Regions from separate parts of the Cellulomonas sp. NPDC057328 genome, predicted to be linked through region 2. Evidence: riboswitches for the same ligand, from Rfam matches in the RefSeq annotation. Region 2 holds a riboswitch; each other region holds the start of a gene.
The links. Region 2 has a riboswitch for thiamine pyrophosphate ahead of thiM (hydroxyethylthiazole kinase). Riboswitches for the same ligand answer to the same signal wherever they lie in the genome.
Positions count from the first base shown of each region.

Region 1: another riboswitch for thiamine pyrophosphate. It lies ahead of ACFUMH_RS09975 (YkoF family thiamine/hydroxymethylpyrimidine-binding protein); the one in region 2 lies ahead of thiM (hydroxyethylthiazole kinase).
Region 3: another riboswitch for thiamine pyrophosphate. It lies ahead of ACFUMH_RS08290 (MFS transporter); the one in region 2 lies ahead of thiM (hydroxyethylthiazole kinase).
Region 4: another riboswitch for thiamine pyrophosphate. It lies ahead of ACFUMH_RS02455 (thiamine ABC transporter substrate binding subunit); the one in region 2 lies ahead of thiM (hydroxyethylthiazole kinase).

Region 1 covers NZ_JBHUZW010000044.1:18,184-25,286, reverse strand. The annotation lists gene ACFUMH_RS10000 (aldo/keto reductase) at 1-705, opposite strand, end outside; gene ACFUMH_RS09995 (hypothetical protein) at 769-2,538, opposite strand; gene ACFUMH_RS09990 (glutathione S-transferase family protein) at 2,901-3,923, shown strand; gene ACFUMH_RS09985 (CHAD domain-containing protein) at 3,920-4,858, shown strand; gene ACFUMH_RS09980 (hypothetical protein) at 4,944-5,303, shown strand; TPP riboswitch at 5,429-5,524, shown strand; gene ACFUMH_RS09975 (YkoF family thiamine/hydroxymethylpyrimidine-binding protein) at 5,679-6,425, shown strand; gene ACFUMH_RS09970 (ECF transporter S component) at 6,422-7,103, shown strand, end outside.
Region 2 covers NZ_JBHUZW010000147.1:789-7,891, reverse strand. The annotation lists gene ACFUMH_RS17555 (ExeM/NucH family extracellular endonuclease) at 1-4,599, shown strand, start outside; TPP riboswitch at 4,747-4,845, shown strand; gene thiM (hydroxyethylthiazole kinase) at 4,836-5,678, shown strand; gene ACFUMH_RS17545 (thiamine phosphate synthase) at 5,675-6,343, shown strand; gene thiD (bifunctional hydroxymethylpyrimidine kinase/phosphomethylpyrimidine kinase) at 6,340-7,103, shown strand, end outside.
Region 3 covers NZ_JBHUZW010000033.1:9,245-16,347, forward strand. The annotation lists gene ACFUMH_RS08285 (glycoside hydrolase family 3 N-terminal domain-containing protein) at 1-1,569, opposite strand, end outside; TPP riboswitch at 1,751-1,861, shown strand; gene ACFUMH_RS08290 (MFS transporter) at 1,850-3,169, shown strand; gene ACFUMH_RS08295 (hypothetical protein) at 3,231-3,812, shown strand; gene ACFUMH_RS08300 (HEPN domain-containing protein) at 3,809-4,282, shown strand; gene ACFUMH_RS08305 (diacylglycerol/lipid kinase family protein) at 4,309-5,457, opposite strand; gene serS (serine--tRNA ligase) at 5,554-6,864, shown strand; gene ACFUMH_RS08315 (HAD family hydrolase) at 6,861-7,103, shown strand, end outside.
Region 4 covers NZ_JBHUZW010000006.1:58,184-65,286, reverse strand. The annotation lists gene ACFUMH_RS02460 (ABC transporter permease) at 1-1,191, opposite strand, end outside; gene ACFUMH_RS02455 (thiamine ABC transporter substrate binding subunit) at 1,202-2,299, opposite strand; TPP riboswitch at 2,376-2,498, opposite strand; gene ACFUMH_RS02450 (DUF4235 domain-containing protein) at 2,657-2,911, shown strand; gene ACFUMH_RS02445 (SulP family inorganic anion transporter) at 3,055-4,620, opposite strand; gene ACFUMH_RS02440 (MerR family transcriptional regulator) at 4,778-5,158, shown strand; gene mnhG (monovalent cation/H(+) antiporter subunit G) at 5,190-5,639, opposite strand; gene ACFUMH_RS02430 (monovalent cation/H+ antiporter complex subunit F) at 5,642-6,091, opposite strand; gene ACFUMH_RS02425 (Na+/H+ antiporter subunit E) at 6,088-6,666, opposite strand; gene ACFUMH_RS02420 (Na+/H+ antiporter subunit D) at 6,663-7,103, opposite strand, start outside.

The sequences.
Region 1 (7,103 bases), on a different contig from region 2:
GGGGTCGGCGGCCTTGGGCAGCGGGACGGCGCCGAGCTGCGTCACCCAGCGCAGGATCACCTCGCCCGGACCCACGCCGTGCGCGCGGGCGACCTCGACGACCGTCGGGTCCTCCAGCACGTCGCTGCCGCGCCCCAGGGGGCTCCACGCCTCCGTCACCACGCCGAGCAGCTCGTCGGCGGCGCGCTGCTCGCGCTGCGAGAACCGCGGGTGCAGCTCGACCTGGTTGACGCTCGGCACCCGACCCGTCGCGTCGAGCAGCGCCTGCAGGTGCACCGGGAGGAAGTTGGAGACGCCCACCGACCGGACCAGCCCCGCCTGCTGCAGCTCGAGCAGCGCGCCGAACGCCTCCACGAAGAGGCCCTGCTTCGGGTTCGGCCAGTGGATCAGGTACAGGTCCCAGTGGTCGAGCCCCGCGCGGTACAGCGACTCGTGCACGGCGCGCACCGCGTCGTCGTGCCGGTGGTAGCGGCCCGGCAGCTTCGACGACAGCACGAGCTCGTCCCGCGGCACGCCGCTGCGGCGCACGGCCTCGCCGACCGCGCCCTCGTTCTCGTAGTTGTACGCCGAGTCGATCAGGCGGTAGCCGACGTCGATCGCGGAGCGGATCGCCTCCGCACCGTCGTGACCCTTGAGCGGGTAGGTGCCGAAGCCGATGACCGGCAGCTCGAGCCCGTCGACCAGTGTGCGCGTGGGGACCGTCATGCCCGCCACGCTAGGCAGGACGCGGCCCGGTCCGCACGCCGGCGCGCGGGCCCGCCGGGGGCCTCACTGGTACGTCACGAGGTCGGGCACCGGCTGCACCTGGTACGTCTGCACCGGGTCCAGCATCGGCAGGTCCTCGTCGTAGAAGTTCTTCCATCCCCAGTGCACGGGCGGTGCGCCGTTGCGCAGCGTCGCCCACGTGCCCGCCTTCGCGGGCTGGCTGCCCTGCCCGTCGACGTGGATGACGGTGGCCAGCTCGTCGTGGGACGTGTCGATGCGCTCGCGGTCGGTGAGCATGCGCAGCTGGAACTGGTGCAGCACGAACATCTTCTGCGGCAGCCCGCGGTCGCGCGTGAACTGCGCGAGCCACTCGGCCGTCGCGTTCACCTCGTCGGCGCCGACCGACCCGATCTGGCGCAGGTGCACCTGGTCGGGGGCCAGCCGCCACTCCGGGTCGAGCGCCAGCCCGACGTGCGGGAGCGCGAGCAGGTCGGCGTAGCGCTGGGCCTGCGTGACGAAGTCCGTGCGCCCGGGCTGCAGGTCGAGGACGACGTACGTGCCGGCCGCGCCCGCCGCCTCGACGAGCGGCCGCAGGTCCTCCACCGGGCGCTCGTTGGAGTAGTTGCCGTCGTCGCCCGGGCCCGCCGACGCGATCGTCGCGATGATCTCGACCGCCGGGACCACCGTGTCCGCCGTCAGGCCGCGGTACGGCGCCGCGTGCTGCTCCGCGCGGGCGAGCGTGGCCGGCACGTCCTGCTCGCCGAGCACGCCGAGCGCGCCGGAGCCGGGCGTCCCGTACAGGGCGACGTACTTCTTGCCGGGCTGCCCCTCGGCGGCCGGGAACACGAGCTGGCCGCCACCGGGGAGCTGCGCGCCCGTGCGCGCGGACGCGACCCGCGCCGCCAGCCGGTCGGAGGTGCCGAACGCCTCGCCGAGGGCGACGACGGCCGTCGGCTGCGCGCCCGCGACCTGCTCGACCGCGGCCGACGTCGCGCGCGGGTCGGCACCGGGCACGTCGACGACGCCGGCGCCCGCGGCGCGCAGCGTCGCCAGCGCGGCGAGCGGCTGCGGCCCGCTGACGAGCCCGAGCACTGCCGGCCCGGGCTCGGGCGAGGCCGTCGCGGGGAGCCGGGCGGTCTCCGCCGCGGCGTCGTCCGACGCCGCCGTGCCGACGGACGGCTCGTCCGACGCCGCGCCCGACGTCTCCCCCTCCGACGGCTCGTCCGCGGTCCCGTCCGGCGCCTGTGCCGCTCCACCCTCGGCGCGCAGGACGGCGACCGCGTCCGCCGCGAGGGCGCGCACCGCGGCCGCCTCCCCGCCCGCGGGGACGGGGGTGTCGTCGCCCGCCGTCCGGCCGGTCGCCGCCGCGACGGCGTCGGTGCCCGCACCCGCCGCGAGCGGCACGGCGTCGACCTCCGCGGGCAGCACCGACGTGTCGGCGCCGCCGACGACGAGCGCCGCCGTGGCCCCGAGGCGGTCGACCTCGCCGGCGACGTCCGCGTCGCCGCCCGTGAGCAGCACCGGGGCCCCGACCGCGACCGCCGCGGAGGCGGCGGTGAGCTGCCCCGGCACGTCCGCGGCGTCGGCGAGCACGACGACCGGCGCGGTCGCGAAGACCGCGGCCGAGACCTGGAGGGCCGCGCTCGCGTCCGAGCCCGTGGCCACCGTGGCCGGCGGGGGCGACGCCTGCAGGGTCGCGGCGACGGGCGTCGCGGACGGGGACGGCGAGGCCTCGTCCGTGCGTCCGGAGCCGTCGGGGGTGCCGGACGTGCACGCCGCGAGCGCGGCGACGGCCGCGACGAGCGTCACCAGCCGGCGCCGGCGCACGGGCACCGGGCGGCGCGGGGTGTCGAGGTCGGTCGGCTGAGGTCGGGCCGGCTGCAACGCGGTCCCCTCCCGGGTGTCGGGCGGCGCGTCGCCGCGGGTGGCACGGCCGCGGCCGTGGCCGGCGTCCGCCGACGCGCAGCCACTGTAGGCGGCGGCACCGACGGCCGCAGGCGACGGCCCCCTCGGTCGCGGGCGACGGCAGCCGCCCCGGCACCCAGCCGCTGCGGCGCGCGTCGGCGCGGGGCATCATCGGGCGCGTGGACGACGACGCGCAGACCACCGGCACGACCCCCTCCGACGGCGCCGCTGCCGGCACCGCCACGGACGCCCCCGGCGCGGCCGGCACGTCCGCGCACGACCGGCCCGGGGTGTACGTGACGCCCGGCGCGGACTACGACCGCGACACCCGCTACATCACGACGCGCATCACCGCCGACGGCCGCGACGGCTGGCCCGTGGAGGCCGGCCGCTACCGGTTGGTGGTCTCCCGCGCGTGCCCGTGGGCGAGCCGCGCGGTGGTCGTGCGGCGCCTGCTCGGCCTCGAGGACGCGCTGTCGATGGGCGTCTGCGGGCCGACGCACGACGAGCGCTCGTGGACGTTCGACCTCGACCCCGGCGGCGTGGACCCGGTGCTCGGCATCGAGCGGATCCGCGACGCCTACCTCGCGCGGGACCCGGAGTACCCGCGGGGCATCACGGTGCCCGCGATCGTGGACGTCCCCTCCGGGATGGTGGTGACGAACGACTTCGCGCAGATGACGCTCGACCTCGAGACGGAGTGGACGGCGCACCACCGCCCCGGCGCGCCGGACCTCTACCCCGAGGCGCTGCGCGACGAGATCCACGCGGTCGACGCGCGCGTCTACCGCGACGTCAACAACGGCGTGTACAAGTGCGGCTTCGCCGGGTCGCAGCGGTCGTACGAGCGCGCCTACGACCGCCTCTTCGCCGGTCTGGACTGGCTGACCGAGCGCCTCGGCGACCGCCGCTACCTCGTCGGGGACACGATCACCGAGGCGGACGTGCGGCTGTTCACGACGCTCGTGCGCTTCGACGCCGTCTACCACGGCCACTTCAAGTGCAACCGCACGAAGCTGACCGAGATGCCGGTGCTGTGGGCCTACGCGCGGGACCTGTTCCAGACGCCGGGCTTCGGCGACACCGTGGACCTCGTCCACATCAAGCAGCACTACTACGAGGTCCACACGGACATCAACCCGTCGGGCGTCGTGCCCCGCGGCCCGCTCGTGGGCGGCTGGCTCACCCCGCACGGTCGCGAGGCGCTGGGCGGCCGGCCGTTCGGGGACGGCACGCCGCCCGGACCCGTGCGGGACGACGAGCGCGTCGCGGCCGGGCACGGTGCGGACGGCGACGGGGAGGGCGCGGCATGAGCGGCACGTCGGACGCGCCGTCGACGCCGCTGCCGCACGCCTCCGCCGAGCCGCGCGACGGCACGGCCCGCGAGCACGTGCGCGCCTACGTGGCCGCCGCCGTCGCGGCGCTCGTCGCCGCCGGGCCCGGCCTCGAGCAGGGCGACGACGACGCCGTGCACGACGCGCGCGTCGCGACCCGGCGCCTGCGCACCGCACTCGGGGTGTTCCGGCCCGTCCTGGACCGCGAGCGCGTCGAGCCCCTGCGGGACGACCTGCGGGCGCTGGGCCGGCTGCTCGGGGACGTGCGCGACCCGGCGGTCGAGCGCGACGCCCTCCTGCGCGGCCTCGAGCGGGAGCCCGACGAGCTCGTCGTCGGGCCGGTCCGCACGCGCGTGGACGACGACCGGCGCGCCGCCCGCACCGCGGCGCTCGACCCGCTGCGCACGCACCTGGCGTCCGGGGCGCACCGGCGCACGCTGGCCGCGCTCGCCGCGCTCGCCGAGGACCTCCCGGCCGGTCCGCGCGCCGACGAGCCGGCCGACCGCTTCCTTCCCCGCCGGGCGCGCCGCGCCTGGCGCCGCTTCGACGCGGCCGTGGGGCGCGCCCTCGCCCTGCCACCCGGTGACGCGCGCGACCACGCGCTGCACGAGGCCCGCAAGGACGCGCGCCGCGCCCGGTACGCGAGCGAGGTGGCGGCGTCCGCCGTCGGCCGCGCCGCGCACCGGTCCGCACGTCGCGCGAAGGACGTGCAGTCCGCGCTCGGCGACCACCACGACGCGCGCGTGCGGCAGGCCTCCCTGCGCCGGATGGCGATGCAGGCCCACCTCGACGGCGAGAACGCCTTCACGCTGGGCCGCCTGCACGGGCTGGCGGAGGCGGCCGCGGACGCCGCGGAGCGCGAGTCGGTGACGGCGATCGACCGCGCCCGGCGGCGCCGCGGCTGGCTCGGCTGAGGCGACACACCGCCGTCCTCCTCGCGCGGACCGGCGATCCCGTCCCGGGAGGCCGGTCCGACGCCCCGCCCGTAGCGTGGAGGGCATGACGGATCGCCCCGAGGTGGAGCAGTTCTTCGACGAGTACGCGCGCGGGCTGCTCGCCCGCGACGCCGGCGCGGTCGCCGGGCTGTACGCGGTGCCCGCGCTGATCGCGTTCCCCGCCCAGTCGCTGGCGGTGGCCGACCGGTCGCAGACCGAGGCGTTCTTCACGAGCGCGTGGGAGCAGTACGACGGGGTCGACGACGTCTCGTCCGACGTGCGGGTCGTGGCGGAGACCGGCCACAGCGTCTGGGCCGACGTGACCTGGCGCTACGGCGACGAGCGGACCGAGCGGTTCATCTACCAGCTCGTCGACGACGCGGGGACCTGGCGGATCGCCGTGCTGACGCCGATCACCGACTGAGCCGTGGGGCCGGGCAGGGCCCGGCCCCGCGGCTTCCGCGGACGACCCGTGCAGCGGACGGCGCGGGACCGCGGACGCCCTGGTGCCGCAGGCGCGGGCCGCGCTAGGGTCGGCGCCACACGCCCCCGGGGAGCGCAGGAGCGCTGAGAGTGCCGGCCGGACGCCCGTCGTCCCACCGGCTGACCCGTGGAACCTGATCTGGTCAGCACCAGCGTAGGGAGCAGGGCTCGTGCCGCGGCGACCGCGGCGCGCCTCGTCCCCGTCGCGCGCCCCCGCGGCTGCGCGCCGGGGCGGGACGCGCACGGGTGCCGGGGTGCGTCGCGTCCTCCTGCCCCGGCTGCGTCCTCACCCGGGGGCCCGACCCCGGGAGGACCCGTGACCCGCACGACCGCCAACCCGCCGCCCGCGACGGCCCCGCACGACCCGACGGGCGCCGACGCGCCGACCCCCGCGGCGACGCCGCTCCGCGCGCCCGCCGGCGACGGCGCGGCGGCCCGTGCGCGCGCCGCCGCCCTCGGGGTGGGCGCCCGCGTGTCGGTGCACCCGCACCGCGACGACTTCGCCGACGTGCTCCTCGGTGCGCTGGCCGTGCTCGACCGCACCGGCGTCGACGTCGTCACCGACGACGTGTCGACGCTCGTGCGCGGCCCCGAGGCGGACGTCCTGCGGGTCGTCGTCGACCTCGTCGCCGCGGTCGCGCGCGAGGGCGGCCACGTCGTGGCGCACGTCCACCTGTCACGCGGCTGCCCCGGCGAGGTCGCGTGCGACCTCGGCGACGACGTCGTCCTCGCCCCCGTCGACCTCGCCCCGCCGGCGCCCGTGGGCGTGCCCGCGAGCGCGCACTGGGCTCTGTACCCGCTCGGCGTGGGCGGGCACCTCGACGCCGTGCTCGCGGCGGTCGACGAGGCGGGGACGCGCGTGCGCGTCACGTCCGAGCACTGCGTCACGCGGCTCGACGGCGACCTCGCCGACGTGCTCGGGACGGTCGCGCTGGCGTGGGCGCGCACCGGCGAGCACGTGCGGCACGTCGTCACGCACGTGACCGTGTCCGTCGGGTCGCCGTCCGTCGGGTCGCCGTCCGTCGGGTCGCCGTCCGTCGCGTCGTCGGCGGTGGCGCCGTGACCGCGGCCGGGCGCGACGTCGCGCCGGACGCGGGCGCCGACCGCGTCGACGCCGACCGGAGCGCCGACGCGCCGGTCGTCGACGTGCGGGCACGGCGCGGGCTCACGCTCTCCGAGCTGGTGCTGCTGGCGGTGCTCGCGGTCGTGTTCGGGTTCCTGTACTGGGCCCTGGTGCAGGCGTGGGCGGCGCTGCAGATCGCGATGGGGCCGTTCGGCGACCTGGCGCAGCACGTGCTCATCGGCGGGTGGATGGTCGTCGCGCCCCTCGCGATCTACATCGTCCGCAAGCCCGGCGTCGGGGTGGTCGTCGAGCTGGTGGCCGCGCTCGTCGAGGTCGCGTTCCTCGCCTCGCCGGTCGGGCCGATGCTGCTGCTCGTCGGGCTCGTGCAGGGCGTCGGCGCCGAGCTGGCGTTCACGCTCACCCGGTACCGGCGGTACGGGTGGTGGGTCTTCGTCGCGAGCGGCGTCAGCGCCGGGCTCGCCAGCACGCTGCTCGGCACGGTGCGGTACGGCTGGCACCTGCAGGACCTGTTCGCGCTGCGCATCGGGCTGCAGGTGGTGAGCGGCGTCGTGCTGTGCGGGCTGCTCGCGCGCGTCCTCGGGGACGCGCTCGCCCGTACCGGTGTGCTCGACGAGACGGCGCTGGGCCGCGAGCGGCGTGCCCGGCGGGCGGCGCGCG
Region 2 (7,103 bases):
GCGGGCAAGGTCGCGCTGACGTCCTCGCCGCAGGCGCTCACCTGCGGCACGGGGTGCGCGGACGTCCCCGCGGTGGTCGACCTCGTCGGCTACGGCGCGAACGCCTCCTCCTTCGCCGGCTCGGCACCCGCGCCGGGCACGGGCAACGCGACGTCGGCGTCGCGCGACGCCGACGGCACGAACACGGCGGACAACGCGGCCGACTTCGCGGTCGGCGCGCCGACGCCGGCCGCCGCCGGTGCGGACCCGGGCGAGGAGCCGGAGCCGACCGACCCGACCGCGCGCACGATCAACGAGATCCAGGGCACCGGCCCCGCGTCGCCGCACGTGGGGGAGCGCGTCACCACGACCGGTGTCGTGACCGCCGCGTACCCGACGGGCGGCTTCCGCGGGTACGTCCTGCAGACGCCCGGCACGGGTGGCGGCGCCCCCGCCGGCCGGACGTCGTCGGACGCGCTCTTCGTCTTCTCGGCCGCCACCGCCGGGGACGTGCAGGTCGGCCAGCACCTGCGGGTCACGGGCGAGGTCGCCGAGTTCAACGGCCTCACGCAGCTGACGGTCGGCGCGGCCGCCGACGTCGCGGTGCTCGACCCGGCCCCGGCCCCGGCGCCCGTCGAGGGCGCGTGGCCCGCCGACGACGCGACGCGCGAGGCGCTCGAGTCGATGCTCCTGCTGCCGACGGGCGACCTCACGGTCTCCAACACCTACTCCACCAACCAGTACGGCGAGGTGGGGCTCGCGACCGGCACGACGCCGCTGCTGCAGCCGACCGAGGTTGCGCGCCCCGGCACGCCGGAGGCCGCCGCGGTGGCCGCCGACAACGCCGCGCGCCGCGTCACGCTCGACGACGGTGCGACGACGAACTTCCTCGGCCAGGACGCGGGCGGCCTCACGCCGCCGTACGTCTCCACCGAGAACCCGGTCCGCGTCGGCGCGGCGGTCCAGTTCGTCGCCCCGGTGGTCGTCGACTACCGCAACAACGCCTGGAAGCTGAACCCGACGGCCCCGCTGACGGCAGGCGGCACGGCTCCGGCGACGTTCGAGGACGACCGCACGGCGGCCCCCGAGGCCGTCGGCGGCGACGTGTCCGTCGCGTCGTTCAACGTCCTCAACTACTTCACGACGCTCGGCGCGCAGACGCCGTCGTGCGAGGCGTACACGACCCCGGGCGGCGAGCCGGTCACGGTGGACGAGGGCTGCGACCAGCGCGGCGCCTGGGACCCGGACGACCTGGCCCGCCAGCAGGAGAAGATCGTCGCGGCGATCAACGGCCTCGACGCGGACGTCGTCGGGCTGCTCGAGATCGAGAACTCCGCGCGCGTCGACGGTGTGGCCGACGAGGCGCTCGCGACGCTGGTCGAGGCGCTCAACGCGGCGGCCGGCGAGGAGCGCTGGGCGTTCGTGCCGTCGTCGGACGAGCTGCCGGACCCGTCCGGCCAGGACGTCATCACGAACGCGCTCATCTACCAGCCGGCGGCGGTGTCCCCCACGGGCGCCTCGCGCGCCCTCGGTGACCAGAGCGACGACGGCGAGGCGTTCCAGAACGCGCGCGAGCCGATCGCGCAGGCGTTCACGCCCGTGGGCGGCGGCGAGGCGGTCCTCGTCGTGGTCAACCACTTCAAGTCCAAGGGCTCGGCCGGCCCGTGGCCGGGCGACGCGGACGCCGGCGACGGCCAGGGCGCGTCGAACGAGTCGCGCGTCCGGCAGGCGACGGCGCTGCGGGACTGGGTGCCGACCGTGCAGGGTGACGCCGAGGCCGTCGCGCTCGTCGGCGACTTCAACGCCTACACGCGGGAGGACCCGCTGCAGGTGCTCTACGACGCCGGCTACGTCGACGCCGTGAGCACGCTCGCGCCCGGGCAGTGGAGCTACTCGTTCCAGGGCCTGTCGGGCTCGCTCGACCACGTGCTGCTCAACGAGGCCGCCGCGGGCCGCGCGACGGGTGCCGACGTCTGGGAGATCAACGCCGGCGAGTCCATCGCGCTCGAGTACAGCCGCTACGGCTACCACGGCACGACGTACCACGACCCGGGCCCGTACCGGTCGTCGGACCACGACCCGGTGGTGGTCGGCCTCACGGTCGGCGACGCGAACACGGGCCCGGTCGACCTGACGTTCCTCAACGTCAACGACTTCCACGGCCGCATCGACGGCAACACCGTCAAGGTGGCGGGCACGGTCGAGCAGCAGCGCGCGGCGGCCGAGGCGGCGGGCGGCGCGGCGGCGTTCCTCTCCGCGGGCGACAACATCGGCGCGTCGCTGTTCGCGTCCTCCGTCCAGCGGGACCAGCCGACCATCGACGTGCTGAACGCACTCGACCTCGCGGCGTCGGCCGTGGGCAACCACGAGTTCGACGGCGGGTACGACGACCTCGTCGACCGCGTGATCGCGGGCGGCGAGAACGCCGAGTTCCCCTACCTGGGCGCGAACGTCTACCAGGCGGGCACCACCACCCCGGCGCTCGACGAGTACGCGCTGCTCGACATGGCCGGCGTCACGGTCGGTGTCATCGGCGCCGTCACGCAGGAGACGCCCACGCTCGTCAGCCCGGGCGGCGTCGCGTCGCTCGAGTTCGGCGACCCCGTCGAGGCGGTCAACCGCGTCGCGGCGCAGCTGACCGACGGCGACGAGGCGAACGGCGAGGCCGACGTGCTCGTCGCCGAGTACCACGAGGGCGCCGGTGCGGGCACGCCCGACGGCGCGACGCTCGAGGAGGAGGTCGCCGCGGGCGGCGCCTTCGCCGACATCGTCACGGGGACGTCCGCCGCGGTCGACGTCATCTTCACCGGGCACACGCACAAGCAGTACGCGTGGCAGGCGCCCGTGCCGGGCGAGGACGGGACGCGGCCGGTGCTGCAGACCGGCTCCTACGGCGAGTTCCTCGGCAAGGTCGTCCTGACCTACGACCGCGGGTCCGGCGAGGTGACGGCGTCCACGGCGGAGAACGTCGCGCGCACCACCACGGCGGACGCCGAGCTCGTCGCGGCCTTCCCGCGCGTGGCCGAGGTGCAGGGCATCGTCGCCGCGGCGCTCGCGTACGCGGCCGAGGTCGGCAACCAGCCGGTGGGCTCGGTGACGGCGGACATCACGACCGCGTACGCCGGCGGCTCCTACGTCGACGGCCGCTACGTCGGCCCGGGCCCGCTGCCGAGCACGGGCCGCGACGACCGCAGCCGCGAGTCCACGCTCGGCAACCTCGTCGCGGACGCGCTGCTCGACACGCTCGACGCCCCGGAGCGGGGCGGCGCGCAGATTGGCGTCGTCAACCCCGGCGGCCTGCGCAACGAGCTGTTCCAGGCCCCGGACGGCACGATCACGTACGCCGAGGCCAACGCGGTCCTGCCGTTCGTGAACAACCTCTGGACGACCACGCTCACGGGCGCCCAGGTCGAGACGATGCTCGAGCAGCAGTGGCAGACGGACGAGGACGGCAACGTCCCGAGCCGGCCCTACCTCCAGCTGGGGCTGTCGGACAACGTCTCGTACACGTACGACGCGTCCCGTCCGCAGGGCGACCGCATCACGTCGGTGACGGTCGACGGCGCGCCGCTCGACCCGGACGCCGAGTACCGGATCGGCACCTTCTCGTTCCTCGCGCAGGGCGGCGACAACTTCCGCGTCTTCGAGGACGGGCAGGACACGGCGGACTCCGGTCTCGTCGACCGGGACGCGTGGATCGCGTACCTGCAGGCGAACCCCGGCCTCACGCCGGACTTCCGGGAGCGGGCGGTCGGCGTGCCGGCGCTCGACCCGGTCGAGGCCGGCGCGGAGATGACGTTCCCCGTCACCGGGCTCAACCTCACGAGCCTCGGTGCGCCGGACAACACGTCGCTCGAGGTGCGCCTCGACGACGTCGCGCTGGGGACCGCCACGCTGACCCGGGGTGAGGGGCCCGACGCGTCGGGCGCGGTCACGGTCACGGTGCCCGCGGGCACCGAGCCCGGGACGCGGACGCTGACCCTCGTGGCGCAGCCGAGCGGCACGACGGTGACGGTGCCGCTGGTCGTCGAGGCCGGCCTGCCCGCGTCCACGACGACGCTCACCGCGGAGCCGGACAGCCAGGTGCACGGCGACCTCGCGCCGCGGGTGCGCCTGACGGCGCGGGTGACGGCCGACGCGCCCGTCACCGGCGAGGTCACGTTCGTCGCGGGGGAGACCGTGCTCGGCACGGCGCCGCTGCGCGGCGGCCAGGCCCGGCTGACCCTGCCGGCGGGCACGCCGGCCGGGACGTACGACGTCGTCGCCCGGTACGCCGGCACCGACACGGTCGGCGGCTCGGAGTCGGCGCCGGTCACGGTGACGGTCGAGAAGGTCGGCAGCAGCACCACGCTGAACGTGCTCTCCTCGCCGTTCGCGTTCCTGCCGTCGGCGTGGGTCGCCACGGTCCGCCTCGACACGCTCCGCCTGCCCTCGGGCACGGTGGAGCTGCGCGAGGGCGACCGGGTCGTGGCGCGGGCCGACGTCGTGCTCGGCATCGCGGTCGGCACGCTGCCGCGCGACCTCGGCCGCGGCACGCACCGGCTCACCGCGGTGTTCGTGCCGGACGACGCGGCGAACGTCGAGGGCAGCACCAGCCGGACGGTGACCGTGCGTCGCTGACCCGTGCGCGCGGCGACGGGGGTGGGTCCACGGGGCCCACCCCCGTCGTCGTCCCCGGGCACGGCGGCCTCCCGCCCGGCCGCCCGACCGGCCGGGTCCGCCAGGTGGTCCGGTATGTCCGCGCGGGGCCCGCGCTGCGCTACGGTGGCCGGCGACACGGGGTGCCCTGCACCAGGCAGGGCTGAGATCACACCCGTCGAACCTGATCTCGTTAGCACGAGCGAAGGGATGTCGCGATGACGACGCCTGCCGTCCCCTGCCCGCCCGAGGACCTCGCCGCCCGCGCGGGGCTCGCCCTCGACGACCTGCGGGCCCGGACCCCGCTCGTCCAGTGCCTGACCAACGAGGTGACGACGAACCTCGTGGCGAACGCCCTGCTCGCGATCGGCGCGTCGCCGGCCATGGCCTCGGCACCCGGTGAGGCCGAGGAGCTGGCTGCGGTCGCGGGCGCCGTGCTCGTGAACCTCGGCACCCTCGGTCCCGACCAGCGGGCGGCGGTCGCGCCGACCGTCGCCGTCGCCGCCGGTGCCGGCACGCCGTGGGTGCTCGACCCCGTCGCCGTCGGCGTGCTGTCGGTCCGCACCCGCCTCGCGGCCCGCCTGGTGGCGGAGCGACCGGCCGTCGTGCGCGGCAACGCCAGCGAGGTCCGCGCGCTCGCGGGCCTGACCACCGCCGGGCGCGGCGTCGACGCCGGGGACGAGGTGGACGCCGCGGCGGAGGCGGCCGACGCGCTGGCCCTCCGCACGGGCGGCGCGGTCGCGGTCAGCGGGCCCGTCGACCTCGTCACCGACGGGCGCACGCGGGTGCGGCTCGCCGTCGGCGACCGCCTGCTCACCACCGTGACCGGCGCGGGGTGCGCGCTCGGCGGGCTCGTCGCGGCGTTCGCCGCCGTGACGGACCCGCTCACCGCCGGTGCGGGTGCCAGCACGGCGCTGGGGGTGGCGGCCGAGCGTGCGGCGCAGGTGGCCCGGGGGCCGGGCTCGTTCGTCCCGGCGCTGCTGGACGAGCTGCACGCGCTCACCGGCGCGGACCTCGCCGAGCGGCTCGTCGTCGCGGCGCGCGTGGCGGTGCCCGCATGAGCCGGCTGCCCGACGGCGTGTACCTCGTGCTCGACGCCGACGTGTGCGCCGCGGCCGGGCACGCGCCCGCCGCCGTCGCGCTGGCCGCCGTGCGCGCCGGGGTCCGCACCGTTCAGCTGCGCGCCAAGCACGCCGGCGTCCGCGACCAGGTCGCGCTCGCGGTCGCCGTCGCCGACGCCCTGCGCGACGCGCCGCCCGCGGTGCTGCTCGTGGACGACCGTGCCGACGTGGCCCTGGCCGCCCGGTCGCGCGGTGCGCGCGTCGACGGCGTGCACGTCGGCCGGTCCGACCTGGAGGTGGCCGACGCGCGCGCGCTGCTCGGCCCCGACGCGGTGGTCGGCGTGTCCGTCGGCCGCCCCGGCCTCCTGCCCGAGGCCGCGGGAGCGGACTACGTCGGCGCCGGACCGGTGCGCCTCACGCCGACCAAGCCCGAGGCCGGGCCGGCGCTCGGGGCGGACGGCGTGCGCGCGGTGGCGGACGCCACCGCGCTGCCCGTCGTGGCGATCGGCGGGCTGTCCGCCGCGGACGCGCCGACGCTGCGCCGGGCCGGCGCGCACGCCCTCGCGGTGGTGAGCGCCGTGTGCGCGGCGCCCGACCCCGGCGGCGCCGCCGCGGCGCTCGTCGACGCCTGGGCCCGTGCCGCGGTGCCGGCGGTGACCCGGTGAGCGCGCACCGCGTCCGCGTCCTGTCCGTCGCCGGCACCGACCCCACCGGGGGCGCGGGCATCCACGCGGACCTCAAGTCGTTCGCGGCGCACGGCGCCTACGGGATGGCCGTCGTCACGGCGCTCGTCGCGCAGAACACGCACGGCGTCCGGGCCGTCCACGTGCCCGACGTCGCGTTCCTGCGCGCGCAGCTCGACGCGGTGAGCGACGACGTCACGGTCGACGCCGTGAAGATCGGCATGCTCGGCACGCGCGCCGTCGCGGACGAGGTCGCGGCGTGGCTCACGCGCACGCGTCCACCCGTCGTGGTGCTCGACCCGGTGATGGTGGCGACGAGCGGCGACCGTCTGCTCGACCGCGACGCCGAGGAGGCCGTCCGCCGGCTCGTGGCGCACGCGGACCTCGTCACGCCGAACCTGCCCGAGCTCGGCGTGCTGCTCGGCGAGCCGACCGCGCGCACGTGGCGCGAAGCCGTCGGCCAGGCGCGTCGCCTCGCGCAGGCGTCGGAGGTGACGGTGCTGCTCAAGGGCGGGCACCTGGACGGTGACGCGAGCCCCGACGCGGTCGTCGACGCGACGACGGTCGTCGAGCTCGACGCGGTGCGCGTCGCGACGACGTCCACGCACGGGACCGGCTGCTCGCTGTCCGCGGCCGTCGCCGCCCTGCGCCCGCGCCGTCCCGACTGGGTCACGGCCGTGCGCGAGGCCAAGGCGTGGCTCACGGGCGCGATCGCGGCGGGGGAGGCGCTCGCGGTCGGCTC
Region 3 (7,103 bases), on a different contig from region 2:
GCGGTCCCCCTCGCCCTCGGCGTACGGCGTCTCGCCGACCACCGCGACCGCCACGGAGCACGACGCGTCGACGTTGCCCGCGTCCGCCGCGAACGTCGTGGTGCGGCGCCCGGCGAGCACCTCGCGGACGCCCTCGAGGATGGTCGTGCCGGGCACGGTCGCCCCGCTCGCGCCCTGCCACGACAGCGTCCAGCCGCCGCTCTGGTTGCCGATGTCGTGCGCGTTGCGCCCGGCGACGCACACCTTCCCGCCCGTCGGGGCGAGCGGGAGGACGCCCGTGTTCTTCAGGACGACCTGCGACCTCTGCACCGCGGTCCGGGCGAGCGCGCGGTGCGCGGCGCTGCCGACCGTCGAGGCGTACGAGCGGTCGGCGAAGGGCCGCTCGAACAGGCCGAGCTCGATCTTCTGCGTGAGGACACGGCGCACCGCGTCGTCGACGCGGGACATCGGGATCGCACCGCTCTGCACGCCCTGGCGCAGGTGCCCGAGGAACGTCCGGTAGTCGTTCGGCACCATGATCATGTCGAGCCCGGCGTTGACCGCCGTGGCGACCTCCTGCGCGGTGAACCCCCGCGCGCCGTCGAGCTGGTCGATCGCGGCCCAGTCCGAGACGACGACGCCCTCGAACCCGAGCTCGCCCTTGAGGACGTCCGTGAGCAGGTAGCGGTTGCCGTGCATCTTGACGCCGTTCCAGCTGCTGTACGACAGCATGACCGAGCCGACACCCCGCTCGACCGCGGCCCGGAACGGCGGCAGGTGCACCGCCCGGAGCTCGGCCTCGGTCGCCCGGACGTCGCCCTGGTCGTCGCCGCCGACCGTGCCGCCGTCGCCGAGGTAGTGCTTGGCCGTCGCCAGCACGGACGCCGGCCCGCCGAGCCGCTCGCCCTGGAAGCCGGTCACCATCGAGGCCATGGCCGAGGCGATCGCGGGGTCCTCGCCGAACGACTCGTACGTGCGCCCCCACCGGTCGTCCCGGGCGACGCACAGGCACGGCGCGAACGTCCAGTCCACGCCCGTGGCGGTGACCTCCTCCGCGACCGCGCGCCCGATGTCCTGCACGAGCCGCGGGTCCCGCGTCGCGCCGAGGCCGATGTTGTGCGGGTAGATCGTCGCGCCGAGCGCGTTGTTGTTCCCGTGCACCGCGTCGATGCCGTACAGCATCGGGATCTGCAGCGGGGTCGCCAGCGCCCCGCGCTGGAGGCCGTCGTAGAGGTCCGCCCAGGCCGCCGTCGTGTTGGGTGTCGGCGCCGAGCCGCCGCCGGAGAGCACGGACCCCAGCCGGTACGTCGTCATGTCACCCGGCGTCACGACCGCCCGTTCGGCCTGCGTCATCTGGCCGATCTTGTCGTCGACCGTCATGCGGCCGAGGAGGTCCGCGACCCGGGTCGCCGTCGGCAGCGCGGCGTCCTGGTAGGGCAGGACGGCGGCGTGCGCGGCGGGGGTCGTCGCCGCGGGGCCGGTGGACGCCAGGCCCAGCCCGGAGGCGGCCAGCGCGACGGCGAGGACCAGCGACGTCCGGCGGCGTCGGGGCCCGCCGGCGGGGACGTGCTGCGGCGCGGAGCGGGGCATCGGTCGACTCCTTCGTCGGACTGCGCCCGGCCCGCGGCGGGCGGCGCTGCCGTCGATACTCCGGCCGTCCCGCCGCCCCCACCAGGCCCGAACCGTTTCGGCCGCCGCCAGGTGCGGACCGGGCACGACGCCGCCCGTGGACGCCCCCGCAGCGCTGCGCCCGGCGTCGCTAGCATCGCCGCCACCACCACACGGGAGCCCGCACCAGCGGGCTGAGAGGACGGCTGTCGGGCCGTCGACCGTCCGAACCTGTCCGGGTCATGCCGGCGTAGGGAGTGCCATGCCTGAGGTCCGTCCTGTCCTGCCCACTCCCGGCGCGCAGGCGCCGGCCGACCCGGCCCCGGGACGTGCCGACCCCGCCCGTGCCGCCGTGCGCGGCGGCGTCCTCGGCAACTACGTCGACCAGTTCGACATCTTCCTGCCGGTGCTCGCGCTCGCGCCCGTCGCGGCCGAGCTCTACGGCACCCGCGCCGTCGTCACGTACGCGGGGCTCGTGTTCGTCGCGACCCTCGTCGGCCGCCCGCTCGGGGCCGCGCTGCTCGGGTCGCTCGCCGACCGGGTCGGGCGGGCCGTCGTCGCCCGGGCCAGCATGCTGGGCCTCGGGGTGACGACGCTGCTCATCGCGGCGCTGCCGGTCGCGGCGATGAGCCACGAGGCGGTGCTGCTCGCGGTGGTGGCGCTGCGGTTCGTCAGCGGGGTGCTCATCGGCGGCGGGTACACGTCGGCGGTGCCGCTCGCGATCGAGTGGTCGGCGCCGCGGCGGCGCGGGTTCGTCAGCGGGCTGGTCATGGCGATGTCGCCGGCGGCCAACGCGACGATCGCGGCTCTCGTCCTGGTGCTGCTGGGCGTGCTCGGCGCCGACGGGTACGCCGCGTGGGGGTGGCGCGTGCCGTTCGTGGTCGGCGCGGTGCTCGCGTTCGCCGCCGTCGTGCACTTCCGTCGGCACGTGCGCGACACCCCGGAGCGCGCGGCGGCCGCCCCGGCCGCGCGGCCGTTGACGACCGTGCTGGTCGGCGCGGAGCGGCACCGGCTGTGGCGCCTCATGGTGCTGATGACGGGCCTGTGGCTGTTCACCACCATGGGCGTGACCGTGGTCACGTCGCAGCTCGGCGTGGTCGCCGGCCTCGACGGCGCGGCGGTGACGCGCACGATGCTCGTCGCGACGGCCGTCTCGGCGGTGGCGATGGTCGCGAGCGGGCACGCGTCGACGCGCGTGGGCCGCCGCCGGTTCCTCGCCGGGTTCGGTGTCGCGGCCGCGGTCCTGGCGCCGGCGACGTACCTCGCGGCGTTCGCCGGCCCGGCGTCGCCCGGGGCCCTCGTCGTGCTGGTGACGGTGCTGCAGGTCGTGACGGTCTCCGCGTACGGGCCGATCGGTGCCTACCTCGCCGAGCGGTTCCCGCCGGCCGTCCGGTCCAGCGGCTACGGCACCGCGTACAGCCTGTCGATCGTGCTGCCGGCGCTGTACCCGTTCTGGCTGCCGCCGCTGCAGGCGGCGTCCGGCGACGTCGCACCCGTGGCGGCGCTGCTCGCGGTCGGGGGCGTCCTCGTCGCGGTGGGCGCGGCCACCTCGCCGCAGGAGGCGATGACCGACGCGGCGTGAGAAGTGCTGTCGCGAGCGTACGCCGTTGCGGGATCCGATAACGTGACGATATCGTCAGGTTATGCGAATGCCGCCGCCCGCACTGGCGCCTTACCTCAGGTCGCACACGCAAGCGACGGTGCTGGCACTGCTGCTGCTCCAGCCCGAGAAGCAGTTCACCCTCGCCGACATCGCGCGCCTGACCGGGGAACAGCCCACCGTGGTCCATCGAGAGGTGTCTCGGCTGGTGGAGGCCGGTGTCCTGGGGGACACGCGCGTCGGCCGCGCACGGCTCGTCCACGCGAACCCGGACTACCGGCTCCGCCGACCCCTGACCGAGATCATCGCCGCCACCTACGGCCCGCCCGCGGTGCTGCAGAGCCTCCTCTCGGCCGTGCCCGAGGTGGAGGAGGCCTACGTCTACGGCTCCTGGGCCGCCCGCTTCACGGGCGTCCCTGGGGATCAGCCCGGTGACGTCGACGTGCTCGTCATCGGCGACGTGCCGCGGGTACGCCTCAACGACGTCGCTGCCGAGGCCGAGGACGCGCTCAGGGTTCCGGTGACCATCCATCGACTACGTCGCTCGGCGTGGCTGTCCGACGAGGACCCGTTCGTCCGCACGGTCAGAGAACGTCCCCTCCTACGCCTGGAGCTCTCACGATGATCGTCCGCTGGGAGCGTGGTCGCGTAGAGGTGGATCGGCTGATCGCCGATGGGCGGATCGAGCGCGTGGCGGCAAGCCGACAGCTGGCCGACCTGCTGCTCACGCAGGCCCGTGCGCATCTGGGGACAGCGGCGGCATCCGCCGCTGCGGATCCCACTGCGGCGTTCCAGGTGGCCTATGACGCCGCTCGGAAGTCGCTGGCCGCGGTGCTTGCCGTCCAAGGGCTCCGTGCGCGTGCACTACCGGGCGCCCACGCCGTCCTGCTCGACGTCGTGCTGGCTCAGCTCGACCCGCCGCTCGGCCCGACGCTGCGGCACTTCGACTGGCTACGTCGGATCCGCAACGCCGCCGAGTACCCCTCCCTCGAATCGCCAGGCATCGCGCTCGACGACGCGCAGGACGCGGTCGACCTCGCGTCGGCGATCGTCGACGCATCCGAGCGTGTGGTCCCGTCCATGCCCGTCTACTGACGGCGCGGGGGAGTGCACCTGCGCCGTCAGGCCGCCGGCACCCGCACGACGAGCGCCTGCCGGTCGACGCGCGCCTCGACCTCGGCGGCGTGCCCGACGATGTCGCCGTCCACCTGCACGGGCTCCGGCCGGCTGGCGGCGAGGTGCACGCGGCGGGCGCGGGTGTGGTCGATGCGGCCGATCTTGGCGGGCAGCTCGTTGCGCACGCCGACGCCCTGCAGCGCGACCTCGCCGAACAGTTGCGCCCAGCCGGCGATGCCGCCGCGCGTGTCGATCATCGCGACGTCGAGCTCGCCGTCGTCGATGATCGCGTCGGGCAGCAGCGTGATGCCGCCGGGCAGCTTGCCGCAGTTGCCGATGAGCATGCTGCGCACGCGCACGGTCTCGGCCTGCTGGTCGTCCAGGCGCACCCGCAGCCGCAGGCGGCGGCCGTTCAGGTGCTTGGCGCCGGCGACGAAGTAGGCCATCCAGCCCATCTTCGCCTTGAGGTCGTCGTCCGCGTCGGCGACCATCTGCGCGTCGAACCCGAGCCCGGCGATGACGAGGAAGACGTGGTCGCGCGGGTGGTCGGTGTCGTCGGGCATGTCGTCCGCCGCCTCGGCGATGTCGTCGTCCATCTGCGACTCCCACTTGACGACCTTGAGCCAGCCGACGTCGATCGGCTTGTCCTCGCCGTCGATCGCGACGCCCATGGCGGCGATCGGGTCGTTGAGCGGGATGTCGAGGTTGCGCGCGAGCAGGTTGCCCGTGCCGAGCGGCATGAGGCCCATGGGCACGCCCGTGCCGGCGAGCGCCTCGGCCACGGCGCGGACGGTGCCGTCGCCGCCGACCGCGATGACGAGGTCGGCGCCGCCCTCGACGGCCGCACGGGCCTGGCCGACGCCGGGGTCGTCGACGGTCGTCTCGAGCCACAGCGGCTCGGGCAGGTAGCGCTCGGACGCCGCCTTGTACACGGCGGCGCGCAGCGCGGGCACGTCCGGCTTCGAGGGGTTGGCGACGAACGCGACGAGCCGGCCCTCGCGCGGCGCGGCCGCGACCTGCTGCACGGGCTCGGCGTGGGCGAGGTCGTCGCCGTCGGCCTGGCGGCGCTGCCGCACGTACACGGTGCCGGCGAGCGCCAGCGCGACCACCGCCAGCACCGCCGCGACGACGGAGACCCACTCGACCCAGGACATGGCGCGAACGTACCGGGGAGGCACAGGTCCGGCGATCCGGGCGGGCGCACGGCCGACGTGGACCGCGTCACGCACCCCGGTCGGTAGGGTCGACGCGTGATCGATCTGCGGCTCCTGCGGGAGGACCCCGATGTCGTGCGCGCCAGCCAGGTGGCGCGTGGTGAGGACCCGCACCTCGTCGACGAGGTGCTCGACGCCGACGCGCGGCGCCGCTCCGCGCTGACGGAGTTCGAGACCCTGCGCGCCGAGCAGAAGTCCCAGGGCAAGAAGGTCGCGCAGGCGTCCGGCGACGAGAAGCAGGCGCTGCTCGCGCACACCAAGCAGCTCGCCGAGCGCGTCAAGGCGCTGCAGGCCGACGCCGCCGCGGCCGAGGAGCGCGCCACGGAGCTCGCGCGCCGCATCGGCAACGTCGTCGAGGAGGGCGTGCCGGCGGGCGGCGAGGACGACTACGTCGTGCTGGAGCACGTGGGCACGCAGCGCGACCTCGCGGCCGAGTACGGGCCGGACTTCGTCGTGCGGGACCACCTCGACCTCGGCGAGGCCCTCGGCGCGATCGACACGGAGCGCGGCGCGAAGGTGTCGGGCGCCCGGTTCTACTTCCTCACCGGCATCGGCGCGCGCCTCGAGCTCGCCCTGCTCTCGGCGGCCACCGACCTCGCGCTGCGCAACGGCTTCACGCCGATGATCACGCCGACGCTCGTGAAGCCGGAGATCATGGCGGGCACCGGGTTCCTCGGCGCGCACGCCGACGAGATCTACCACCTGCCGGCCGACGACCTGTACCTCGTCGGGACGAGCGAGGTCGCGCTCGCCGGCTACCACAAGGACGAGATCCTCGACCTGTCCGCCGGCCCGCTGCGGTACGCCGGGTGGAGCGCCTGCTACCGGCGCGAGGCCGGCTCGTACGGCAAGGACACCCGCGGCATCATCCGCGTGCACCAGTTCCACAAGGTCGAGGCGTTCGTGTGGACGCGCCCGGAGGACGCGGCCGCCGAGCACCGCCGGATCCTCGCGTGGGAGAAGGAGATGCTCGCGCTCGCGGAGCTCCCGTACCGCGTCATCGACACCGCCGCGGGCGACCTCGGCTCGAGCGCGGCCCGCAAGTTCGACTGCGAGGCGTGGCTGCCCAGCCAGCAGCGGTACATGGAGGTCACCTCGACCTCGAACTGCACGACGTACCAGGCCCGCCGGCTGGGGGTGCGCGAGCGCACCGAGGACGGCATGCGCACGGTCGCGACGCTCAACGGCACGCTCGCCACGACGCGCTGGATCGTCGCGATCCTCGAGAACCACCAGCAGGCCGACGGGTCGGTGCGCGTGCCCGAGGGGCTGCGCCCGTACCTCGGCGGGCTCGAGGTGCTCGAGCCCGTCGCCGCACAGGGGACGGCACGGGGGACGGCGCGGTGAGCCGCACGCGCCTCGTGGCGCTCGACGTCGACGGCACGCTGATGAGCTACGACGGCGTGATCTCGGCGGACGTGCGGACGGCGGTGACGGGCCTCGTCGCCGCGGGCGTGCACGTGGTGCTCGCGACGGGCCGGTCGATCCACTCGGCCACCGAGGTCGCGCAGGACCTCGGGCTGACCGAGGGCTGGGTCGTCGGCTCCAACGGCGCCGTGACGGCACGGCTGGACCCGTCGGCCGAC
Region 4 (7,103 bases), on a different contig from region 2:
CCGCCCGGCCGGCCGTCGCGGGCGCCGCGACACCACGAGCGCGACGAGCCCGCCGACGACGAGCGCGAGCACGGTCGCGTCGAGGGCGACCCGCAGCGACGTCACGGTGGCCTCGAGCGCGCTGACGCGCAGCACGTCCGCCGGCTGCGCGAGCCGCGCGTAGCTGTCCAGCCCCCAGCCGTCGGGCGTGCGCAGCGACCGGACGACGAGGTTGACGAGCGGCAGCGCCAGCAGGCCGACCGCGGTGACCGCCGTGACGGCGACCGCGACGGCGTCGAGCGGGTCCCGCATCCGCACGGGGTGCGCCGCGTCGACGGGCTCGGTGAGCGCGAGCGCGCGCTCGGTGCGGCGCCGCGCCCGGCCGGCGAGCACGAGCGCGCCGACCACGACGACGAGCTGGAGCACCGACAGCACGGCCGCCGCGCGCAGGTCGAGGAACTGCGTCGTCTGCACCCAGATCTCGGTCTCGACGGTGCCGAACTGCCGCCCGCCCAGCACGAGCACCGTGCCGAACGCCGTCGCGCAGAACAGGAACGTCAGCGACGCCGCCGACGCGATCGCCGGCGCGAGCGCGGGCAGCGTCACCGTGCGGAACGCGCGCCACGGCGACGCACCCAGCGACCGCGCGGCCTGCTCGGCGCGCGGGTCCAGCCGCTCCCACAGGCCGCCGACCGTGCGCACGACGACGGCGTAGTTGAAGAACACGAGCGCGAGGACGATCGCCGTCCGCGTGCCGTCCAGCCCGAGCCCGCCGAGCAGGCCGCCCTCGACGAGCAGCGACCGGAACGCGACGCCCACCACGACGGTCGGCAGCACGAACGGGACCGTGACGAACGCGCGCAGCGCGCCGCGCCCGCGGAACGTGCACCGGTGCAGCAGGTACGCGCCCGGCACGCCCAGCAGCACCGCGCCGAGCGTGCCGAGCGTCGCCTGCGTGAGCGTCTGCCCGACGATCCGCCACGTGCGCGGCCGGGACAGCACGTCGGCGAACCCGCCGAGGTCGAGCACGCCGTCCGCGACGAACCCGCGCCCCACGATCGCCGCGACCGGCCAGGCGAAGAACACGCCGAGGAACAGCAGCGGCGCCGCGACCGCGGCCGCCCACGCGAGGACGCGCCCGAGCGGCACCCCGCCGCCGCGGACCCCGGGGGGTGCGGCGGCGGGGCGGGCCCGCTCGAGCGTCGTCGTCATGGCCGGGTCGTCAGCCCACGACCGTGTCGGACCACTGCGTCAGCCACTCCTCGCGGTGCGCGTCGATGTCCGCGGCCGGGACCTCGAACGGCTCCTCGGCGAGCGGCGCCCACCGCGTCCACTCCTCCGGCAGCTCCACGGCCGAGCTCACCGGGTACACGTACATCGACGTCGGGATGTCGGCCTGCACCTCGTCGGAGAGCAGGAAGTCGATCAGCTGCGCCGCGCCCTCCGGGTTCTCGGCGCCCGCGAGCACGCCCGCGTACTCGACCTGGCGGAAGCACGTGTCGAGCAGCGCGCGGGTCGTCGGCTCCGTGCCGCCCTCGGGGACGGTGAACGGCGGGGACGACGCGTACGACAGGACGACCGGGCGCGGCCCGTCGCCGCCGCCGGCGGTGAAGTCGGTGTAGTAGGCCTCCTCCCAGCCGCTCGCGACCTTGAGCCCGTTGTCGCGCAGCCCCGCCCAGTACCCCGTCCAGCCGTCCTCGCCGTACGCGCCGACGGTGGCGAGCAGGAAGGCCAGGCCCGGCGACGACGTCACGGGGTCCGGCACGACGACCAGGTCCCGGTACGCCGGGTCGAGGAGGCTCTCGAGCGTCGTCGGCTCGGGGACGCCCTGCGCCGCGAACCACGTCGTGTCGACGTTGAGGCAGACGTCCGAGTAGTCCACCGCGATCAGCGCACCCTCGTCGTCGCCCTCGACGGCGTAGGCGGCGGCGTCCTCGGCGGCGGGTGCCGTCACGTCGGCCGGGACGACGACCCCCTCGTCGAGCGCGCGCGTCGCGAACGTGTTGTCGAGGCCGTAGACGACGTCGCCGAGCGGGGCGTCCTTGGTGAGCACGAGCTGGTTCGCGAGCGCGCCGGCGTCGGCCTGCTGCACCACCTCGACGGTCAGGCCCGACTCCTCCTCGAACTGCTCGAGCAGGCCCTCGGCGAGCGCGAACGACTCGTGCGTGACGAGCGTGACCGTGCCGGCGTCGGCGCTGCCGCTGGGGTCGCCGGACGCGTCGTCGGCGCCGCCGCCGACCGCCGAGCAGGCGCTCAGCGCGAGGGACGCGACGCCGGCGAGGGCGAGGGTGCGGGCACCGGTGCGGGTGCGGGGGGTCATGTGGTCGTGTCCTCCGTCGTCGTGCGGAGGGGTCCCACGCCGACGCACGCACCCGCGGGGACGCACGACCGGCGGGGAAAGAGCTAGCCCGACTCCCTACGCCGGTATCACCCGGATCAGGTTCGAGGGTCTGCGGTGGTCCGCACTCTCAGCGTCCAGCGCGTCCTCGCGGACGCCCGACGCTCCCCTGTCGTTCACCGCGATCCTAGACCCGTGCACCGACGTCGTCGGACACGCGTCCGACGCCCGGCCCCCGGGTCCGCAGCGGCGCCCGGCGCCCACCGGACTGCGGAGTGCCCCGCACCCCGTTAGCGTCGTGCCAGCACCGCAACACGGCGCACGACCTGGGAGGACGCGTTGGGCGACAACGACAAGTCGATGGTGGCGAAGCTCGTCGGGATGGGCGTGACGCTCGGTGCGGCGTGGGTCGCGCACAGGGTCGTCGAGCTCGGCTGGGAGAAGGCCCGGGGCCACAAGCCGCCGGCACCGGACTCGACCGACGACGACATCAACTTCTCCGAGGTCGCCGTGGCGGCCGTCATCACGGGTGCGGTGGTCGCGCTGTCGCGCGTGCTGGCGACCCGCGGCGCGGCCAAGCTCATCGCCCGCTAGCCGGTCTCACCCTCGCGGCCCCTGTGAGATCGCGGGTCCGCTGCGAGGTCGCGGGTTCGGTGTGAGGTCGCGGGCTGGAAACCGCGACCTTGCACGCAACCCGCGACCTCGCGTCCGGTGGGGGATCGGCGGGCGCGCGTGCGTCAGTGGCCCGCGCCCAGGCGGCCCGCCAGGCGGTCCAGGCGGGCCGCGCTGTCGGCGTTGACGCCGACGAACTCGACCTCCGTGCCGCGGGCGGCGTAGCGCTGCCGGATCGCGTCGAGCGCCGCGACCGTGGACGCGTCCCACACGTGCGCCCGGGACAGGTCGACGACGACGCGCGCCGGGTCGCCGGCGTAGTCGAACCGGTGCACCAGGTCGTTGGAGGACGCGAAGAACAGCGCGCCCTCGACGGCGTACACGCGCTCCCCGTCGTCGTCCGCCGCGTCGAGCCGCGTGACCGTCGTCAGGTGCGCGACGCGCCGCGCGAACAGCACCGTCGCGACGAGCACGCCGACGCCCACGCCGTACGCGAGGTTGTGCGTCGCCACGGTCACCGCGACGGTCGCGACCATCACCGCGGTCTCGGACAGCGGCATGCGGCGCAGCGTGCGCAGCGAGTGCCAGTCGAACGTCCCGACGGCCACCATGACCATCACGGCGACCAGCGCCGCCATCGGCATGATCGCGACGACGTCGCCGAGGCCCACGCACAGCACGAGCAGGAAGACGCCCGCGAGGAACGTGGAGATGCGGGTCCGCGCCCGCGACACCTTCACGTTGATCATCGTCTGGCCGATCATCGCGCAGCCGCCCATGCCGCCGAAGAACCCGGTGACGACGTTCGCGACGCCCTGCCCCCATGCCTCGCGCGTCTTGTCGGAGTGCGTGTCGGTGACCTCGTCGACGAGCTTCGCCGTCATGAGCGACTCGAGCAGCCCGACCACGGCCATCGCCAGCGCGTACGGGAGGACGATCTGCAGCGTCTCGAGCGTGAACGGCACGTCCGGGACGAGGAGCGACGGCAGGCTCTCCGGCAGCGCGCCCTCGTCCCCGACGGTCGGCACGGCGATGCCCGCCGCGACGACCAGGACGGTCAGCAGCACGATGGCGACCAGGGGCGCCGGGACGACCGTGGTGAACCGCGGCAGCAGCACCATGATCGCGATCCCCGCCGCGACGAGCGGGTAGACGACCCACGGCACGTCGACCAGGTGCGTCAGCTGCGACGTGAAGATGAGGATCGCCAGCGCGTTGACGAAGCCGACCATCACCGAGCGGGGGATGAACCGCATGAGCCGCGCGACGCCGGCGAGCCCGAGCACGACCTGGAGGACGCCCGCGAGCACCACGGTCGCCAGGAGGTAGTCGAGGCCGTGGTCGCGCACCACCGGCGCGACGACCAGCGCCACGGCTCCCGTCGCGGCGGAGATCATCGCCGGCCGCCCGCCGACGACCGCGATCGTGACCGCCATGGTGAACGACGCGAACAGCCCGACGCGCGGGTCCACGCCGGCGATGATCGAGAAGGCGATCGCCTCGGGGATGAGCGCGAGCGCGACGACCAGCCCGGCGAGCACCTCGGTGCGCAGGCGCGCGGGCGAGCGCAGCGCGGAGCGGACGGACCACGTGGCGTCCGCCTCGGGGGCGCCGTCGACGGGGACGGGCGTGGGCGCCGGGTCGGCGCGCGGGACGACGGGCGCGGGCTCGCGGGGCGTGTCGGCAGGCACAGCTGTCCCCTTCCGGGGGTGATGCGGGGCGGGGACCGTGCGCGGCGTCGGGCACGGCAGGGCGTGGCGCCCTGGGGCGGCGGCAACTCTACCCTCACGTGAGGGTAGGGTCGACCGTCCCGGCCGGCGGTGGCCGACGACCCGGCAGGATGTGCCCATGACCGACGGCTCGCAGGCGACGACCATGCACATCGGCGCGGTCGCGGAGCGCACGGGCCTGTCGCTGCGCACGCTGCGGCACTACGACGAGGTCGGCCTGCTGCGTCCGTCCGGCCGCACCGACGGCGGCTTCCGCCTGTACACGGACGCCGACGTCGAGCGGCTGCTGCTGATCCGGCGCATGAAGCCCCTCGGGTTCTCGCTCGAGGAGATGGCGGACCTGCTCGCCGTGACCGACCGCCTCGCGGCCGGGGACGTCGACGACTCGCTGCGCGCGCAGCTGGACGGCTACGTCGTCGCCGCCCGGGAGCGCCGCGCCGACCTCGCGCGCCGCCTCGCCATGGCGGACGAGTTCATCGCCCTGCTCGAGGCCCGCTGACGCCCGGCCCCGCCCGTCCGGTCGTGCCGCCTCAGCGCGTCCCCGGGCCGCCGGGCGCGGCGGGGTCGACCCGCTCCTCCGCGTCCGGTCCCGTGCGCTCGCCCGCCTCCGGGTCGTCGGTCGTGCCCCCGCCGGCCTCCTCGAGGTCGCGCGTGAGCTCGTCGACGACGAGCAGGTCGTGCCGCACCTTGCCGGTGCGGTAGCCGGCCCGACCGACCATGTGCGCGGCGACCGGGGCGGTGAGCATCTGGAAGATCGCGACGAGCACGAGCGCCCACACCGCGCCGCCCTCCCGCAGCCGGAGCGCGAGACCCACCAGCACGAGGACGAGCCCGAGCGTCTGGGGCTTGGTGCCCGCGTGCATGCGCGACAGCAGGTCGGGGAACCGCAGCGCGCCGACGCCCGCCGCGAGCACGAAGAACGCCCCGCCCAGCAGGCAGACGACCGACACGACGTCGGCCACGAGGGTCCACCGCTCCACCGTCACCGGACCTCCCCCTCCGCGCCGCCGCCGTGCGCCTCGGCGTCCGGCTCGTCCTCGACCGTGTCCCGCGTGCTCTCGGGCACGTGCGGGCGCCGGCGCTGCGCCTCGTCCTCCTGCTCCTGGCGGCGGCGCTCGGCCTCCTCGGCGGCGACCTCCTCGCGCGTGCGGACGCGGCCCTCGCCCTCCGGCTCGACGGAGGCGAAGCGCGCGATCGTCACCGACCCGACGAACCCGACGAGCGAGAGGACGACGAGGATCGGCACGACGTCGGCGCGGCGGCGCGCGGCCGCGTACAGCGCGACGGCGGCGACCATCGCCGTGACGACGATGTCGAGCGCGACCGTGCGGTCGAGCATCGACGGCCCCTTCTCCGCCCGCACGATCGCGAAGCCGGCGCCGAGGGTGAGCAGCACGGCGCTGACGCCGACCACCACGTCCATCGCGGTCATCGCGGCACCTCCGCCCGTGCGGGCCGCCGGCCGGGTGCGAGACCCGCCTCCGCCAGCTCGTCGTCCGACGCGAGCGCGCGCAGCACCCGCTCCTCCTGGTCCAGCACCGACTGCCGTGCCGCCTCGACGCCGCCCGACGTCTCCACGTCGAGCACGTGGATGTACAGCCGGCCCGTGAGCCGGTGCGCCTCGACGACCAGCGACCCCGGCACGAGGGACACGAGCTCGGCGGTCAGCGTCAGGTACAGGTCCGAGTGGCTGCGCAGCTGCACGCAGACCACGGCACCACGCGGCGTGTGCCGGGGGCGCAGCGCCACCCAGCTGACCTCGAACGACGCGCGCACGAGGTCGACGAGGAAGCGCCCCACGAGCGCGGCGAGCGCACCGGGACGCACGCGCCCGTGCAGGTCGATCGGCGTCATGCGCAGGCCGACGGTCACGAGCACGCCGAGCAGCGCGCCGTTGACGAGGTTGCCGAGGGTGAGGTCGCCCCACAGCAGGACCCACACGGCGGTCAGCCAGACGACGGTGGGCCACTGCGTGCGCAGCGACCCGCGGCGGGGGTGCAGGCTCACGGGTCCACCTCCACGGCGTCGTCGGACCCGGGCTCGTCGTCGGTCTCGGCGACGTCGGCGGACTCGCCCTGCCCGCGCAGGCCGTCCGGCAGCACGGCCTCGACGTACGGCGTGCGCTCGATCAGCGTCTCCGCGGCACGCTCGGTGTACGAGTACAGCGGGCCGGCGAACACCGTGAGCGCGAGCCCGACCGCGACCAGCGCACCGGCGGGCACGGCCATCGTCGCGGGCACCCGCGTCCCGGGCAGCTCCTCCGGCGACGTCTGCCAGAACGCCTTGTTCCACGCCTTGACCAGCGCGTACAGCGTCAGGAGCGACGTCACGACGGACCCCACCACGAGCGCGTACGCGAGCGGCGTGCCGACGTCGACCCCGGCCTCGAGGAGTCCCACCTTGCCGAGGAACCCGGACAGCGGCGGGATGCCGGCGAGGTTCAT